One region of the Polaribacter staleyi genome, then DNA from elsewhere that is predicted to be linked to it. Evidence: riboswitches for the same ligand, from Rfam matches in the RefSeq annotation. Region 1 holds a riboswitch; the other holds the start of a gene.
What was found. Region 1 has a riboswitch for S-adenosylmethionine ahead of WHD07_RS15035 (homocysteine S-methyltransferase family protein). Riboswitches for the same ligand answer to the same signal wherever they lie in the genome.

Region 2: it holds a riboswitch for S-adenosylmethionine, as region 1 does, so the genes downstream of both, WHD07_RS01655 (Na+/H+ antiporter NhaC family protein) here and WHD07_RS15035 (homocysteine S-methyltransferase family protein) in region 1, are expected to answer to the same signal.

What each region holds. Positions count from the first base shown of each region.
Region 1 is NZ_CP150665.1:3,609,899-3,618,156, forward strand. It holds gene WHD07_RS14995 (HEPN domain-containing protein) at 1-798, shown strand, start outside; gene cobA (uroporphyrinogen-III C-methyltransferase) at 818-1,588, shown strand; gene WHD07_RS15005 (HPP family protein) at 1,601-2,194, shown strand; gene WHD07_RS15010 (bifunctional precorrin-2 dehydrogenase/sirohydrochlorin ferrochelatase) at 2,206-2,790, shown strand; gene WHD07_RS15015 (NAD(P)/FAD-dependent oxidoreductase) at 2,792-3,847, shown strand; gene WHD07_RS15020 (2Fe-2S iron-sulfur cluster-binding protein) at 3,990-4,319, shown strand; gene epsC (serine O-acetyltransferase EpsC) at 4,329-5,087, shown strand; gene cysM (cysteine synthase CysM) at 5,089-5,982, shown strand; SAM riboswitch class I at 6,054-6,169, shown strand; gene WHD07_RS15035 (homocysteine S-methyltransferase family protein) at 6,217-7,215, shown strand; gene WHD07_RS15040 (antibiotic biosynthesis monooxygenase) at 7,227-7,508, shown strand; gene metH (methionine synthase) at 7,505-8,258, shown strand, end outside.
Region 2 is NZ_CP150665.1:440,418-448,675, reverse strand. It holds gene WHD07_RS01660 (hypothetical protein) at 184-2,823, opposite strand; SAM-I-IV-variant riboswitch at 3,045-3,144, shown strand; gene WHD07_RS01655 (Na+/H+ antiporter NhaC family protein) at 3,194-4,501, shown strand; gene WHD07_RS01650 (alkene reductase) at 4,595-5,689, opposite strand; tRNA gene WHD07_RS01645 (tRNA-Tyr) at 6,115-6,196, opposite strand; tRNA gene WHD07_RS01640 (tRNA-Tyr) at 6,329-6,410, opposite strand; tRNA gene WHD07_RS01635 (tRNA-Thr) at 6,468-6,541, opposite strand; gene WHD07_RS01630 (SDR family NAD(P)-dependent oxidoreductase) at 6,748-7,560, opposite strand; gene WHD07_RS01625 (2OG-Fe(II) oxygenase) at 7,748-8,258, opposite strand, start outside.

The DNA of each region.
Region 1 (8,258 bases):
TATTTAAAAAGAGAAGATCTTGTTATAAAGATTAGTGGTTGTATGAATGCTTGTGGACAACACAATATGGCAAATATAGGTTTTCAAGGAATGACAGTAAGAACGCCAGATAAATTGGTAGCGCCAGCGTTACAAGTTTTATTAGGTGGTGGAAACTTAGGAAACGGAAATGCATTATTTGCAGATAAGGTAGTAAAAGTACCAAGTAAAAGAGGACCAGAAGCATTGCGTAGAATTTTTAACGATTTTGAAGCAAATGCTAATGGAAAATCATTTGTAGAGTATTATAAAGTAACAGGAGAACGTTATTTTTATGATTTATTAAACGATTTACAAGATGTAACTAATTTAACTCAAGAAGATTTTATCGATTGGGGAGAAGAAGAAAAATACGTAAAAGAAATTGGTATAGGAGAGTGTGCAGGAGTAGTAATTGATTTAATTGCAACGTTATTTTTTGAAAGTGACGAAAAAATTGAAAATGCTAAAGAAGCTTTTGAAAATAAAGTGTATTCTGGCGCTATATACTACGCGTATCAATCTATTGTAAATTCTGCAAAGGCCTCATTATTAGCTGCAGATAAGAAAACAAATACCCATGCAGGTATAGTATCTCAATTTGATGAAGAGTTTGTTTCTACAGAAAAAATAGATTTAGGGTCTACTTTTGCCGAATTGATATATCAAATCAATAAATTTGCGCCAACAGCAGAGTTTGCTGAGAAGTATATAAATGATGCAAATACGTTTTTACAAAAAGTAAGAGCTTTTAGAAATGCAGAAACAGCAATTGCATAATAAGCAATAAAGGAATAAGATGAGTATTAAAACACCAAAGTTAACCGTTGTAGGCGCAGGCCCTGGAGACGTAGATTTAATCACAGTAAAAGCCATTAAGGTTTTAAAAACTGCTGATGTAGTATTATATGATGCTTTGGTAAATGAAGAACTCTTAGCGTATATAAATCCGGAGGCAGAACAAATTTTTGTAGGTAAACGAAGAGGGTGTTACACGTATCAACAAGAACAAATTAATGAGTTAATTGTTGCACGTGCAAAAGCTAGCGGACATGTGGTTCGTTTAAAAGGTGGAGATCCTTTTATATTTGGTAGAGGTGCAGAAGAAATGGAGTATGCAGCTAATTTAGGTTTAGAGGTTGCAGTTGTTCCTGGTATTTCATCATCGTTGGCAGTGCCAGCATATCAAAATATACCTTTAACAAAACGAGGAAGTGCAGAAAGTTTTTGGGTAATTACAGGAACCACTAAAGATCATAAAATATCTAATGATATTGAGTTGGCTGCAAAGTCTAACGCAACTATTGTTGTTTTAATGGGAATGAGTAAATTGCCTCAAATAGTAAAATTATTTCAGGCAGAAGGTAAAAATAATTTACCTGTAGCAATTATTCAAAGAGGAACTACTTCTAGAGAAAAAGTAGGAATAGGAACCGTAGATACAATCGAAAAAATTGTTGCAGATAATGAATTGAAAAATCCGGCAATTATTGTGTTAGGAGAAGTTGTAAAACATAGAGACCTGTTAAATAAAGTTAGAGAAAAAGAGGCTTTAAATAGGTTGCTATAATAATTAATAAAGGTGAAGGAAAAGGTTAACAGATCTATAAGGGTTACAAAATATGTAGTCTATAAAGAAACTTCCTTTAATTATAAAGAAGGCTTTTGGTCTTTTATAGGGGCTTTTTTTGGGATAGGATTAATTGCATTTATACAATCGTTTTATTTATCTGATGTAGAAAATGTGTTTTTAATTGGTTCGTTTGGGGCTTCTTGTGTTTTAATATACGGAGCAGTGCAAAGCCCTTTGGCACAACCAAGAAATTTAATAGGCGGTCATGTATTATCTGCCTTTGTAGGTGTAACAGTATATAATTTAGTGCCAAACATTATTTGGATTGCGGCTCCATTAGCAGTTTCACTTTCAATTATTGTAATGCAGTGTACAAAAACGTTACATCCACCTGGTGGAGCAACAGCATTAATAGTAATTATTGGTACAGAAAAAATTAAATCATTAAGTTATATGTACGTTCTGTCGCCAGTATTAACAGGAACACTTATTTTATTTTTAGTAGCTCTTGTTGCTAATAATATGAATAAAAATAGAGTTTATCCTTCTAGCGGAAAGTACGTAAACGGGGTAAGAAAAAGAATATTAAAAATTGGAAGCTAAATTAAATGACGATAGAAAGAAATAATTTATATCCTATTTTTTTAAAAACAAAAAACCTACAAGTATTAATTATTGGAGGAGGTTTTGTGGCAGAAGAAAAATTAAGTTTCTTGTTAAAATCGAGTCCAGATGCAAATGTAACCATGGTTTCGCCTATGTTTAGAGAAGGAACCAAAATTTTAGCAGCCAAAGGAAACGTAAAATTTATCAACGAAAAATATCATAAACGTTACTTAAAAGGAAAACATATTGTTGTAGCAACAACAGATATTCCTACAGTAAATGAAAAGGTTTATAAACATTGTAGAAAGCGAAGTATTTTGGTAAATGTTGCCGATAACCCACCTTATTGCGATTTTTATATGGGAGGAATTGTTACCAAAGGAAATGTAAAAGTAGCTATTTCTACCAACGGAAAATCGCCAACAACAGCCAAAAGATTACGTCAGTTTTTTGAGGATGTAATTCCAGAAAATGTAGACGATTTGGTAAAGAATTTAAACGAATTTAGAAAAACAATAAAGGGAGATTTCGAACAAAAAGTGGAAACACTCAACGAATTTACTAAAGGATTAATAGAGAAAAAAGAATCTTAAGATGATTACAACAGATATACTAATTATTGGAGCAGGACCAACAGGATTATTTACCGTTTTTGAAGCAGGTTTATTAAAATTAAAATGTCATTTAATTGATGCATTACCACAACCAGGTGGGCAATGTTCTGAGATTTATCCAAAGAAACCTATTTATGATATTCCAGCATATCCAGAGATTTTAGCAGGAGATTTAACGCATAAATTAATAGAACAAACAAAACAATTTGAACCTGGTTTTACATTAGGTGAAAGAGCCGAAACTATTGATAAACAAGAAGACGGAACTTTTATTGTTACGACCAATAAAGGAACAAAACATCATGCTAAAATTGTAGCAATTGCAGGTGGTTTAGGGTCTTTTGAACCAAGAAAACCATTAATACCTAATATTGCAGATTTTGAAGATAAAGGGGTAGAGTATATTATTAAAGAACCAGAATTATATAGAGATAAAAAAGTAGTGATTTCTGGAGGTGGAGATTCTGCTTTAGATTGGGCAATTTTCTTATCGGATGTTGCTTCAGAAGTAACTTTAATTCACCGAAGAAACGAGTTTAGAGGCGCTTTAGATTCTGTAGAAAAAGTACAAGAATTAAAGGATTTAGGAAAAATTAGAATGATAACTCCTGCTGAGGTAAAAGGAATTGTAGGTACAGATAAAGTAACAGGCGTAGCTGTAGAGAAAAAAGGAGAAGATGCCTTTATTATAGATACAGATCATTTTATTCCTTTATTTGGGTTGTCTCCTAAATTAGGTCCTATTGCAAATTGGGGATTAGAAATTGAAAAAAATGCAATTAAAGTAAACAACGCATTAGATTACCAAACCAATATACCAGGAATTTATGCGATTGGTGATGTAAACACCTATCCAGGAAAATTAAAGTTGATTTTATGTGGTTTCCACGAAGCAACATTAATGTGTCAAAGTGCTTACAAACGTATTTTTCCGAATAAAAAGTATGTAATGAAATACACAACAGTAGGTGGAGTAGATGGTTTTGATGGAACAAGAAAAGAAGCGCCAAAGGCTGTTGTAAAAGCTATAGAGTAATTAAAGTTTTACACGCTGTAAGGTTTTAAAAGTCTTGCAGTGTGTAAAAAAGGTTTTCAGAATTTAAATCCTTTTTAGTTATCACTAATTTTTGTTTGGTTTACGTAACTTTGCAGAAAGAATATTTAAAATAAAAGAGTAGATGCAAGACATCAATATAAAAATAACTGATAGAAATGGTGTAACGCATGATGTTGTTGCGCCTACAGATATGGCAATGAATCTTATGGAAGTGGTTCGTTCTTACGAATTAGCAGAAGAGGGTACTATTGGTATTTGTGGTGGAATGGCTATGTGTGCTTCTTGCCAGTGTTACGTAAATTCAGATCATGAATTGCCAGAAATGACAGATGATGAAGATGCTATGTTAGCAGAAGCATTTAATGTAGAAGACAATAGTAGATTAGGCTGTCAGATACAAATGACACCAGAAATGGAAGGATTGGAAGTTACATTAGCTCCAGAAATTTAAGGGCTAAGAATGAAGCAAACAGAAGAAAAAATTGTGTTTAAAGATTACAGCATGTGTTTAAGAGATGCTGTAGAAACGTTTACCAAAGATATTATCAATAATTTATTTGATGCAAATCATTTGGCTGAAAAAGGTGCGCAAACAAAACATAGATTTCTAAAGATTTTAGAGCGATTATCTATAGAAAACGGAGAGCGTATTTGGGATACTTTCGAAAATTCTTTTGTAGAAATTAGACAAAGATTAGATTTAGACGCAATTGCTGCAGAAAAAAATGATCCTGCTGCAAAAAGTTTAGAAGAAGTGTATTTAGCGTATCCAGGTTTTTATGCCATTGCAGTACATCGTTTAAGTCACCAATTATTAAAACAAGAAGTACCGGTATTACCAAGAATGATGAGTGAGTTTGCTCATAGTACAACAGGTACAGACATTCATCCAGGTGCAGAAATAGGAGATTCGTTCTTTATAGATCATGCAACAGGTATTGTTATTGGAGAAACAACGCATATTAAAGAAAATGTTCAGATTTTTCAAGGAGTAACTTTAGGTGGTATCCAGGTTAAGAAGAGTTTAGCATCCACCAAAAGACATCCAACCATAGAAAGTGGTGTTGTTATTTACGCAAATGCAACTATTTTAGGAGGAGATGTTGTTATTGGTAAGAATTCTGTTATTGGAGCAAATGTTTGCATTACAGAATCGGTTGTAGAAAATTCTGTAGTTACAGTAGAATCGGAAAATAATATTTTTCAAAAAAGAAAGTAAGATGAAGACTAAAAGTATCATAGATTTTGTTGGAAATACACCACTTGTAGAAGCTAGAAATATCTTTAAAAAAGAAGGTGTTACTTTATTATTAAAACTAGAAGGGAACAACCCAGGTGGAAGTGTTAAAGATAGAGCTGCTTATTATATGATTTCTGAAGCAATAAAAAGAAAAAATATAAAGAAAGGAGATACTTTAGTAGAAGCAACAAGTGGAAACACGGGTATTGCATTGGCTTTAATGGCAAAGGTTTTAGGTGTAAATATGGTTATTACCATGCCAGAAAATTCTACCAAAGAAAGAGTACAAACTATGCGTGCTTACGGAGCAAAAGTAATTTTAACTCCAGCAGATAAAGGTATTGAAGGAGCAATTGACTATGCTCTAAAGTTAAAGTATAAGAAAGGATATTTTCGTTTAAATCAGTTTGATAATTTTGATAATCCAAAGGCGCATTACAATACAACAGGGCCAGAAATTTGGAGAGATACAGAAGGAGAAGTAACTCATTTTGTGTCTGCTATGGGAACTACCGGAACCATTACAGGTGTTTCTGATTATTTAAAAGAACAAAACAAAAATATTACCATTATTGGTGTACAGCCAAAAGATGGTGCAAAAATTCCTGGAATTAGAAAATGGCCACAAGAATATTTGCCCGCCATTTTTAAACCTAAAAAAATAGATCAAGTATTAGAGGTTAGTGAAGAAGAAGCTATAGAAGCAACACATCGTTTAGCAGAAGAAGAAGGCATTTTTGCAGGAATGAGTAGTGGTGGTGCGGTTGCAACGGCATTAAAAGTAGCAAATTCAATAGATAAAGGTGTAGTTGTTGCAATTATTTGCGATAGAGGAGATCGTTATTTATCATCAACTTTATTCGAAAAAGAGTAGATTTTACAAATAGATTCTGCAAATAAAAAAATATTCCTTTTATTTGCAGTTCAGTTCATAAACTTATTGATACGTTATCACGAAAGGCAGAGGGATTAGACCCGCTGAAGCCTTGGCAACCTCTCATATCTTGAGAAAGGTGCTACATTCTACTTTTAGTTTTTAAAAATTAAAAGACAGATAACAGCGAAAAAATTACCTTTCCTGATGACATATTGATAAAAATATCAAAAAATGTCAAATATATACAAAGCTTTACAAGAACGAATTTTAGTGTTAGATGGTGCCATGGGAACCATGCTACAAGCTTATAAATTTACTGAAGAAGATTTTAGAGGAGAACGCTTTAAAGACTATCCAACACCTTTACAAGGAAATAACGACTTGCTGTCTATTACGCAACCAGAAGCAATAAAAACCATTCATGGTAAGTATTTTGAAGCTGGTGCAGATATTGTAGAAACTAATACTTTTTCTGGAACTACCATAGCAATGGCAGATTATCAGATGGAAGATTTGGTATATGAATTAAATTATCAATCTGCAAAAATAGCCAAAGAAGTAGCAGATGCATTTACAGCAAAAGAGCCGCACAAACCACGTTTTGTAGCAGGTTCCATTGGGCCAACGAATAGAACTGCTAGTATGTCTCCAGATGTAAATGACCCAGGTTACCGAGCGGTTACTTTTGATGAGTTAAGAATTGCTTACAAACAACAAACAGAAGCTTTGTTAGATGGTGGCGCAGATTTGTTATTAGTAGAAACTGTATTTGATACATTAAATGCAAAAGCAGCTTTATTTGCCATAGAACAAGTAAAAGAAGAAAGATATATAGAGGTTCCAATTATGCTGAGTGGTACCATTACAGACGCTTCTGGTAGAACGTTATCTGGTCAAACAGCAGAAGCATTTTTAATATCGGTTTCTCATATTCCATTATTATCTGTAGGATTTAATTGTGCTTTAGGAGCCAATTTATTGCAACCTCATTTACAAGCAATCGCAAATAAAACAGATTTTGCTATTTCAGCACATCCAAATGCTGGTTTACCAAATGCTTTTGGAGAATATGATGAAACTCCTGAAGAAATGGGCGAACAAATAGAAGAGTATTTAAAGAAAGATTTAATTAATATTATTGGTGGTTGTTGTGGTACATCACCAGAACATATTAGAGTGATTGCAAATATTGCAGCAAAATATAAACCTAGAGTAGTAGGTGGTTTGTAATTTAAATTAAAGTGGTACTAGAAGTAGCAATTTTAAATATAAAAGAAGGATTGTCTAAAGACTTTGAAGCGGCTTTTAAGCAAGCGGAAAAGATTATTAGTACTCAGAAAGGATATGTTTCTCATCAGTTAAAAAAATGTGTTGAGCAAGAAAATAAATTTATCTTACTCGTAAACTGGGAAACAATTGAAGATCACGAAGACGGTTTTAGAAAATCTAACGAATATCAAAAATGGAAAGAGTTATTACATCATTTTTATAAACCTTTTCCAACAGTAGAACATTATATATGAAAGTGAAACAAACAAAATACATGAAATTGTCTGGTTTAGAACCTTTAGTTCTAAATGAAAGTAGCAATTTTATAAACGTAGGAGAACGTACAAATGTAGCCGGTTCTCGTAAGTTTTTAAGATTGATAAAAAATGAACAATTTGATGAAGCGTTGGATATTGCAAGACACCAAGTAGATGGTGGTGCGCAAATTATCGATATCAATTTTGATGACGGTTTAATTGATGGGAAAGAGGCAATGGTTCGTTTTTTAAACTTAATTGCAGCAGAACCAGATATTTGTAGAGTGCCAATTATGATTGATAGTTCTAAATGGGAAATCATAGAAGCAGGTTTGCAAGTTGTACAAGGTAAATGTGTTGTAAATTCGATATCACTTAAAGAAGGAAAAGAAAAATTTGTTTGGGAGGCAAAACAAATAAAACGTTACGGAGCAGCCGTAATTGTAATGGCTTTTGATGCAGAAGGACAGGCAGATAATTATGAACGTAGAATAGAAATTGCTAAAAAATCGTACGATATTTTAGTAGACGAAGTAGGTTTTCCTAGCGAAGATATCATTTTCGATTTAAATATATTTCCGGTTGCAACAGGGATGGATGAGCACAGACGAAATGCCATCGATTTTATAGAAGCAACACGTTGGGTAAGAGAGAATTTACCCAATGCAAGTGTAAGTGGTGGTGTGAGTAACGTGTCTTTTTCTTTTAGAGGAAATGATGGAGTACGAGAAGCAATGCATTCTGTTT
Region 2 (8,258 bases), 1.2 Mb from region 1:
CATATATTTTTGGAAACAATTACGGTTCGTTTCTCTATATTTTATGATAGATTCTAACTTTTAAGACTATTTTTAGAGGTATTATAAAATAGGTAAACTTAAGAATATGTATTGCTAACACCCTAAAATATTACGTTCCACTCTCCTATTGTTTTGCCAAAATTATATTATGTCAGTAGCAAATCAAAAATGCTTACTTCTATTATCTTTCCTAGCTCTATTAATTAATTTTAAGTCAGGGTTATTTGTTTTAAAGTAATGTTTTGCTCTACATTTATGCATTAGATTACCTAATATTCTTCTATCTTTAACTTCAGTAACATTGTAATTAAATTGTACTTTTAATGTTGTTGCAATATCTGATAAGAAAAAAGAGTTTTTATCTAGTTCGACTATATACTTATCAATTATAATGTTCCAATTTTTGGGTCTCTCATTTGCTATAAGTAGCATTAGTTCATGTTTTAAAAGTGAATTACTTTCATTTATAGCCTTACTACATATTAAAGGCCCCATTTTATTTGAAAACAAATCATTTTTAAAAAAACTAACAACATTTGTAGGTACAGACAGTAAAACTCTAAGTCGTTTCTCTTCTTTATTACTTATATTAAAATCATCATCATTTAATTCAAATCTTGCTCCTTCAAAAGCAGCATTTCCTTTATCTGCTAATATTGGAGTTAATATTATTAATAATTTAGAGACTTCATTCCAACCTCTTAAAATATCATCAAGAAATTCTTTTTTTAAGTTAGAATCTACAAAATCACTATTCCTTAGAACTCTTGAACTAGCAGTTATTTGTCGCATTAAAACTTTAAAAGAATAATCCTTCATAACAGAATTAATAACCTGATTATATGGTCTTACTTGATCATAATGTTTATCATTATATTTATCTTTTAGCTCATCTGGTAACCCTGAAGAAATTACATTTTTACTTATTTTCTCTTCTTCTTTTTCTAAACTTTCAACATTTGGTTCCCATGAAATAGAATTATAAGGATTTAAATTACCAGGTATTTTAACTTTATCTTTAACACTCTCTAATGTTTCTCTAATGTCATCTTTTAAGACCTTTAAAGCATCTTCTTTATTTCTATCAATACCTGAATAAAATTCCATTATTTCAGGAAAATCAATATATCTTTTCTCTTTATAAATATCTTCTTTAAACGTTAAATTAAGATTCATTCTATGAGCTATAAAATAAAATACCCAGTATACATTCTTAAAGAAATATAAATCAATTCTTTTCGCAAATATTGCATTATCAATTAGAACTTGAAATAAATAATCCAAATCTAAATCAATATAATTTTCTTCACAAAAATCTTGTAACTCTCTTTTAAAATAATCTTCTGAAAATTCAAAATCATTTCTTTTTAGAAGGAGTTCACAGAAAAAACCTAACACATATGTACAGTCTTTAATATCAGGTTTTTTACTCTTGTAAGTTGGTATATCATATTCTTCAAAAATTATAGATAAAATAGTATCTAATAATTTTGTCCTATTTACCGAAGAATGTTCTACTCCAATTTTTGAGGAAGCTTTTAATATAGCTAAACAATTTTTTGCTGTTCTGTGAATATTTAAGACTTCTAAATCATTTGTAACTTTGTCTAATAATATATCATTGTCTTCGTTAAAAGAGTTATTTATTATATATTGGTTTACAATTTTTCTTATTTCGCTTTGAGGTAATGATAGTAAATAATATGTCAAAAAACTCCTATTAATTTTCACATCATCTTCATCTTCATTAGTTGTCAAAAACAAATCGTTTCCTATTGTATTAAGTATAATTATAGGGATTTCTTTAAAGTTATCTGAAACATTTTTAATCATTTTTAAAGTACCAGATTCTTCAAAACATATAGAATCTATAATTATACAATCAATATTTTCTCTATTTTTTAAATAATCATTGGTAATAATCTGTTCTATATTTTTTACTATTTTATGTTTCTTGGTTAACTTTGAATCTATATAAACAAATGTTTTTCCAATTTTCCAAGCTTCTAGTTTTAGATAATGAGCTAATGATGTTAAACCAAATTCAGAAGGTGCTTTTATTATTAAGTTTTTTGTATTGTTTAAAATTTCAGAAAGATCAATATTATTTTCAATATTTTTAGTAGGGTTTTTTGATATGTTATTAGATTTACTAATTATAGGTTCAATCCATATTGGAGCATCTTCGTTAAATGATTTTAAAGACTTTTTTAAGTCATCATCTAGTTTAACTCTAATTCTATCAATTGTCTCAACAACTTCTTTAGATTGAAATTTAGTTGAAAGCCCTTTTATAAATAATTCTAAAACCCTTTCTAACTCTTTTTTAAATTCTATGACACCTTCATAATCTATATATAAACCATTTGTTCCTATCTTTTTTTTAAATTCTTGGACTTTATTATATTGTATAAAATCAAGTTCTTTTGGGTTTACATTTTCATTGTTAAAAAAGAAAACTATTTTAGGTAAAGAATTATTAGACTTTTTTTCTAAAGCTTTGATGTATTCATGTTCAGTTCCACTACCTGCAATTTTTGTAGGAGTTCCGAATCTATATCTCATTATACCTATAAAAATATCATAATTAGATTTTTCAACTGAATCATCTATTATTTCTTGTCCATTTTTACCCATATCAGGTAGAACATCGTTTTCCCATTTAAAAGTTTCAAAATTTATTTTTAAATGTTTAGCTATTCCTTTATTAAGTTTTCCAATTACTTTTTCTGTAATATTTCTTTCTTCCCCACAATCACCAGGTGATGAAATAAAACATTTATAAATTACTCTTTCTTCCATTTTCATTTTTTATGAATATAAATATAAGGGTTTAAATAGAAGTAATTGCCTAAAAAAATCATTAATTAAATACATTCCATACACATTTGACACATCACTCCTATTGTCATTAAGTAAAAGTAATAGCTTAACCACTTAAAATCATACTATTTAAATTTCATAAAATTTTAACGCTTTTAAAGACATAACTATCCATTTATACACTAATTTTGCGCTCTTAAATTAATTATCAAGAATCTCAAAAAAAAGGAGATAGCAACCTGCAATAACGAGCAAGGTGCTAAATAGATAAGCCAATAAATTGGAACCAATGTTAACTCATAATTCTACTTATAAGCAGCTATGTCCTTTTTAGAAAGAAAAAAGTAACATGGCAAATTCAAACACAATTACTCCAAAATTTAGCGCATTAATTCCCTTATTCGTATTTGTATGTACGTTTTTAGGTGTTGGTATCTATCAAAACGATTTTTATGCATTACCTGCTCCCATTGCTGTAATAGTTGGTATTATTGTAGCCTTTTTAATGTTTAGACAATCTATAAACTCTAAAATTAAAACGCTGTTACAAGGTTGTGGAGATGATAAAATATTAACCATGTGTTTAATCTATTTATTAGCAGGTGCCTTTGCTACCATTACAAAATCTACAGGTAGTGTAGATGCTATTGTAAGTCTTGGGTTAGATTATATTAACATACAATATATTTACTTTGGTATTTTTATAATTGCGGGTTTCTTATCGGTTTCTACAGGTACTTCGGTGGGTGCCATTGTTGCGTTAGCACCAATTGTTATTGGTATTGCAGATAAAAGTAGTATGGACTTACCCATACTTTGTGGCGCATTATTAGGCGGTAGCATGTTTGGTGATAATCTATCTGTAATTTCTGATACCACCATTGCTGCCACTCAGTCTTTAGGCTGTAAAATGAGTGATAAATTTAAACAAAATATTAAAATTGCCGTTCCTGCTGCGTTATTTACCATTGCAATCTTAATTATTCAAGGTTTAGGATTAAAAGAGGTAGCAACTGAAACTGTAACGTATAATTATTCTGTACTAAAAATAGTACCATATTTATTGGTGATTACCTTATCTATAGTAGGTGTTAATGTATTTATAACTTTATTATTAGGTGTTCTTTCTGGCATCTTTTTAGGTTTAATCTATGGAGATTTTACACTTATTGAAGCTACTAAAATAGCTTATACTGGTTTTACAAATATGACAGAAATTTTCTTATTATCCTTGCTTACAGGTGGATTAGCGGCTTTGGTGAAAAAAAATGGAGGGATTGATTTTATACTGCTAAAAATTAAGACACTTATAAAAAGTAAAAAATCAGCTCAATTTGGCATTGCAACTTTAGTAAGCACCATCAATATGGCAATTGCTAATAATACGGTTTCTATTATAATTTCTGGTCCCATTGCAAAAACAATTAACGATGAGTACGGTTTAGACAATAAAAAAACAGCATCTATATTAGATATATTTGCTTGTATTACACAAGGACTTTTACCTTATGGCGCACAGGTTTTAATGATCTTAAGTTTCGCTAACGGAAAAATAGATTACCTAGATTTAGTTTCTAATACCTGGTATTTGGCATTGTTATTTATATATACCTTATTATTTATCAGCTTTAAACCACTAAGATTTGGTTCTAATTAAAAATAAAAACAGCATCTCAATAATTGAGATGCTCTTTTTATTTGATACTATTCTAGGAAGTAAATTCCTTGTTTAGAATATTGCTTATTTAAATTATTTAGAAGCATTTGGATAATCTGTATATCCCTTTGCTCCTTGTGTATAAAACGTGTCTTGATCCCATGCTGCTAATTCTAAATTATTTTCAAAACGCGCTACTAAATCAGGATTAGAAATAAATGGTTTTCCGTAAGCGATTAAATCGGCATCGCCAGCTTCTAAGACTTTGTTTCCTTTTTCTTGATCAAACGCTGTGTTAATCATTAACGTACCCTTATATAAAGGTCTAAAGTGTTTTGCTATTTCTGTTACTGCAAAAGGAACTTTAGAAACATCTGTAAACGGTTCTGATAAATGTACGTAGGCTAAATTGTAATCGTTAAGTTTTTTTATAATGTATTCGAACGTCGGAATGGTATCTTTATCCATGGTTATTCCGAATAAACCATCTAAAGAGGGATTAAAACGCACTCCAATTTTTTCTTGCGGAATTACTTCTTTCATAGCGTCTAAAACCTCGAAGAAAAAACGAGCCCTGTTTTCAATACTTCCTCCATAAATATCTGTTCTTTTATTAGAGCTTCCATTAAAGAATTGTTGAAACAAATATCCATTTGAAGAATGAATTTCTACACCATCAAAACCTGCTTTTACTGCATTTGCTGCTGCATTTTTAAAATCTTCTACAGTTTGTTTAATATCAGAAATCGTCATTTCCCTTGGAGTAACGGTATCCTTAAAACCTTCTGGAGTAAATGATTTTGAATTAGGATTTAAGGCCGAAGCCGAAACTGGCAATTCTCCATTATGAAAATCTGGATGAGAGATACGTCCAACATGCCAAAGTTGAATAAATATTTTTCCGCCTTTATTGTGTACACGCTTGGTTACTTTTTTCCAACCTTCTACTTGCGCATCAGTATATATTCCGGGAGTATTAATGTACCCAACGGCTTGTTTAGATACTTGAGAACCTTCTGTAATAATTAAACCAGCCGAAGCACGTTGCTCATAATACAAGCCTTGTAACTCGTCGGTTGCTACTTTACCTTCGTTATCTGCACGACTACGCGTCATTGGTGCCATAACGATTCTGTTTTTTAAATTTAAATTCTTGTTATATGGAGTTAATAAGAGTTGTTTACTCATTTTATAATGTATTAATTGTTAATGAATCTGTTATGTATTTTAACTTTTTAAACGCTACAATGTCAGTTCGAGTGTTTTGAGGGACGAAAAATTGTATCGAGAACAATTTAATAACTTAAAATACCTATTCTTGATACAAATTTTACGCATTGCAATCGTAAAATTCACTCGAATAGACTGGAATTTCATCAAAATACACAACAGGTGTTAATGAGTACAAATTTACATTAAGTCTATATCTTATTTTAGGTTTTCTCTTTTTTTAAGAATAGTTTTAACAGTAATAGTAATTTCAAGATCCTTCATAATTTTAAATAGAATGTTCTAATTACTATTTAAGCATAAAACAAATGATAGTATATTTAAGCGGGTATCGTAAAAAATTAAAAGGAGTTTAGTTTTTATATCATTATGTAGGTAAATTGTGGGGAGAGCAGGATTCGAACCTGCGAAGACGTAGTCAACGGAGTTACAGTCCGTCCTCGTTGGCCGCTTGAGTATCTCCCCTATAATTTACTATTTTAATGAACATCAAAATTACTGGCGTAATTTATTATTTTTAAAGCCGCTAGTTGGCTTTATTTTTACTAGTTATAATTTAGAAGTAGTTATTTAATGTTATCGTTAAAGTGTAAATTGTGGGGAGAGCAGGATTCGAACCTGCGAAGACGTAGTCAACGGAGTTACAGTCCGTCCTCGTTGGCCGCTTGAGTATCTCCCCTGTAATTTACTATTTTAATGAACCTCTAAATTACTTTCGTAATTTGTTGTTTTTTAGAGCCGATGGAGGGACTCGAACCCACGACCTGCTGATTACAAATCAGCTGCTCTAGCCAGCTGAGCTACATCGGCTTTTTGTTGTAAAAAACAACCCATTATTTCTAATGGCTTGCGAATATACAAAGTTTTAATAAATCAACTTAAAAAATTATATTTTTTTTCAACTTTTTGTTTAGACTGTATATTGGGTAGAAGTTGGTTGTTTTTCAAACACTTGATTTTCAGTAATTTTAATGAAAATTGTAAAAAAACATATTTTACTAAAAACTCGTAAAACCTTATACACCAATTAGTGCATCTGTTATTTGTAATAAATGTTGTCTTTTTCGTGTATCATAAGCGTCTGGATGCGCTGGTGCAAAATAACCTTTTGGATCCCCTTTATCATTATCAAAATACTTACCTGAATCATTTTTATAGTCATCAGACAATGCTAAATCTAATAAGATATCCACTCCTTTTTCTGCAGGAGACCAATGTTGTCCATAAGCTTCATTAGCCATCTTCGTGTTTAATAATGAACCAGGATTAACTGCTATAACCGTAATTTTAGGCTCTTGTTTCGCTAAATGAAAGCTCCACATGGTTAATGCTAATTTACTTTGTGCATAGGTGCTATTTGCTGAATCTTGCTCCTTCCCTATTAAAACAGCTTCAGAAACTGGTGCTTGTGCCGCAGAACTTAAATTGATAATTCTGGGTGCTTCGGATTGTTTTATGTTTTCTAATATGGCATTCGTTAACACATAAGGTGCTAAGTAATTTACCACTATTCTAATGTCTAATCCGTTTTTATTCTGAACCTCTTTCGTTTTAAAAATTCCTGCATTATTGATTAGTATATCTATTTTAGGAATGTCCTTTTTAATCTGTGCTGCTAATTTTGAAACAGCTTCTAAATCCGAAAAATCTGCTACCAAACCATGAATGCTCTGATTGTTTGTTGTTGTTTTTATTTCTGAAACAACCGCGTCTACTTTTGCTTCATTTCTTCCGTGTACATAAACCATATGTCCTTTTTCTGCCAAGTTGAAAGCGGTTAACTTTCCAATACCGTCTGTACTTCCTGTTACTATTATTGTTTTACTCATACTATTTTATTTTTTTTATTCTGATATCACCTTGAGCACATTCGAAAGGTCTTTTTATCCTCAACGATACACAAGGTGACATCTTCTTGTTTTTTTGAATCCTACTATAAAATTCTGATACTAGTTTTGCCACTATTCTTAGATATAACACAGTTAAATAGAGTAAGATAAACGATTTTTAGTCTTTTTAAAAAGGTGCAAAGGTATCTTTGGGACTCTTAGGCACACTCCAACGCTCACGAGCACTAATGTTTTCTGATGTAACAACGTTAGATGCTGAGTTATCAACACTACCGTAGCTACTTGCTCCTCCTCTTGGAATTTGCATACGGTCTCCGTATAACCACACAACCAAATTACTTCGTTGCCCGCTTATAATTGGGTGCGTTGCATGTGCAACATCACCTCTGTGAATTATTGCTTTCCCTGATTCAAAAGTAGTTTGCACCGTTTTCCCTGTGGTTTTATCGTAAAAATCAACTTGCGAACCTGTAAATGCTTCTTCGGGTAAGTTCATGTTAATATTCAAGGTAGCAGCCGAGGCATCGGTATGGGCATGTAAATCCTTATCTTTATCTGGGTTGTACTGAATAGAAAAACCAAATGTTTGGTTGTCATAACCATAAGTACCCAATAACAAACGCGCAATCGGACGCATATAACGGTCCATAATATCGTTATAAAATGCCTGAAAATTC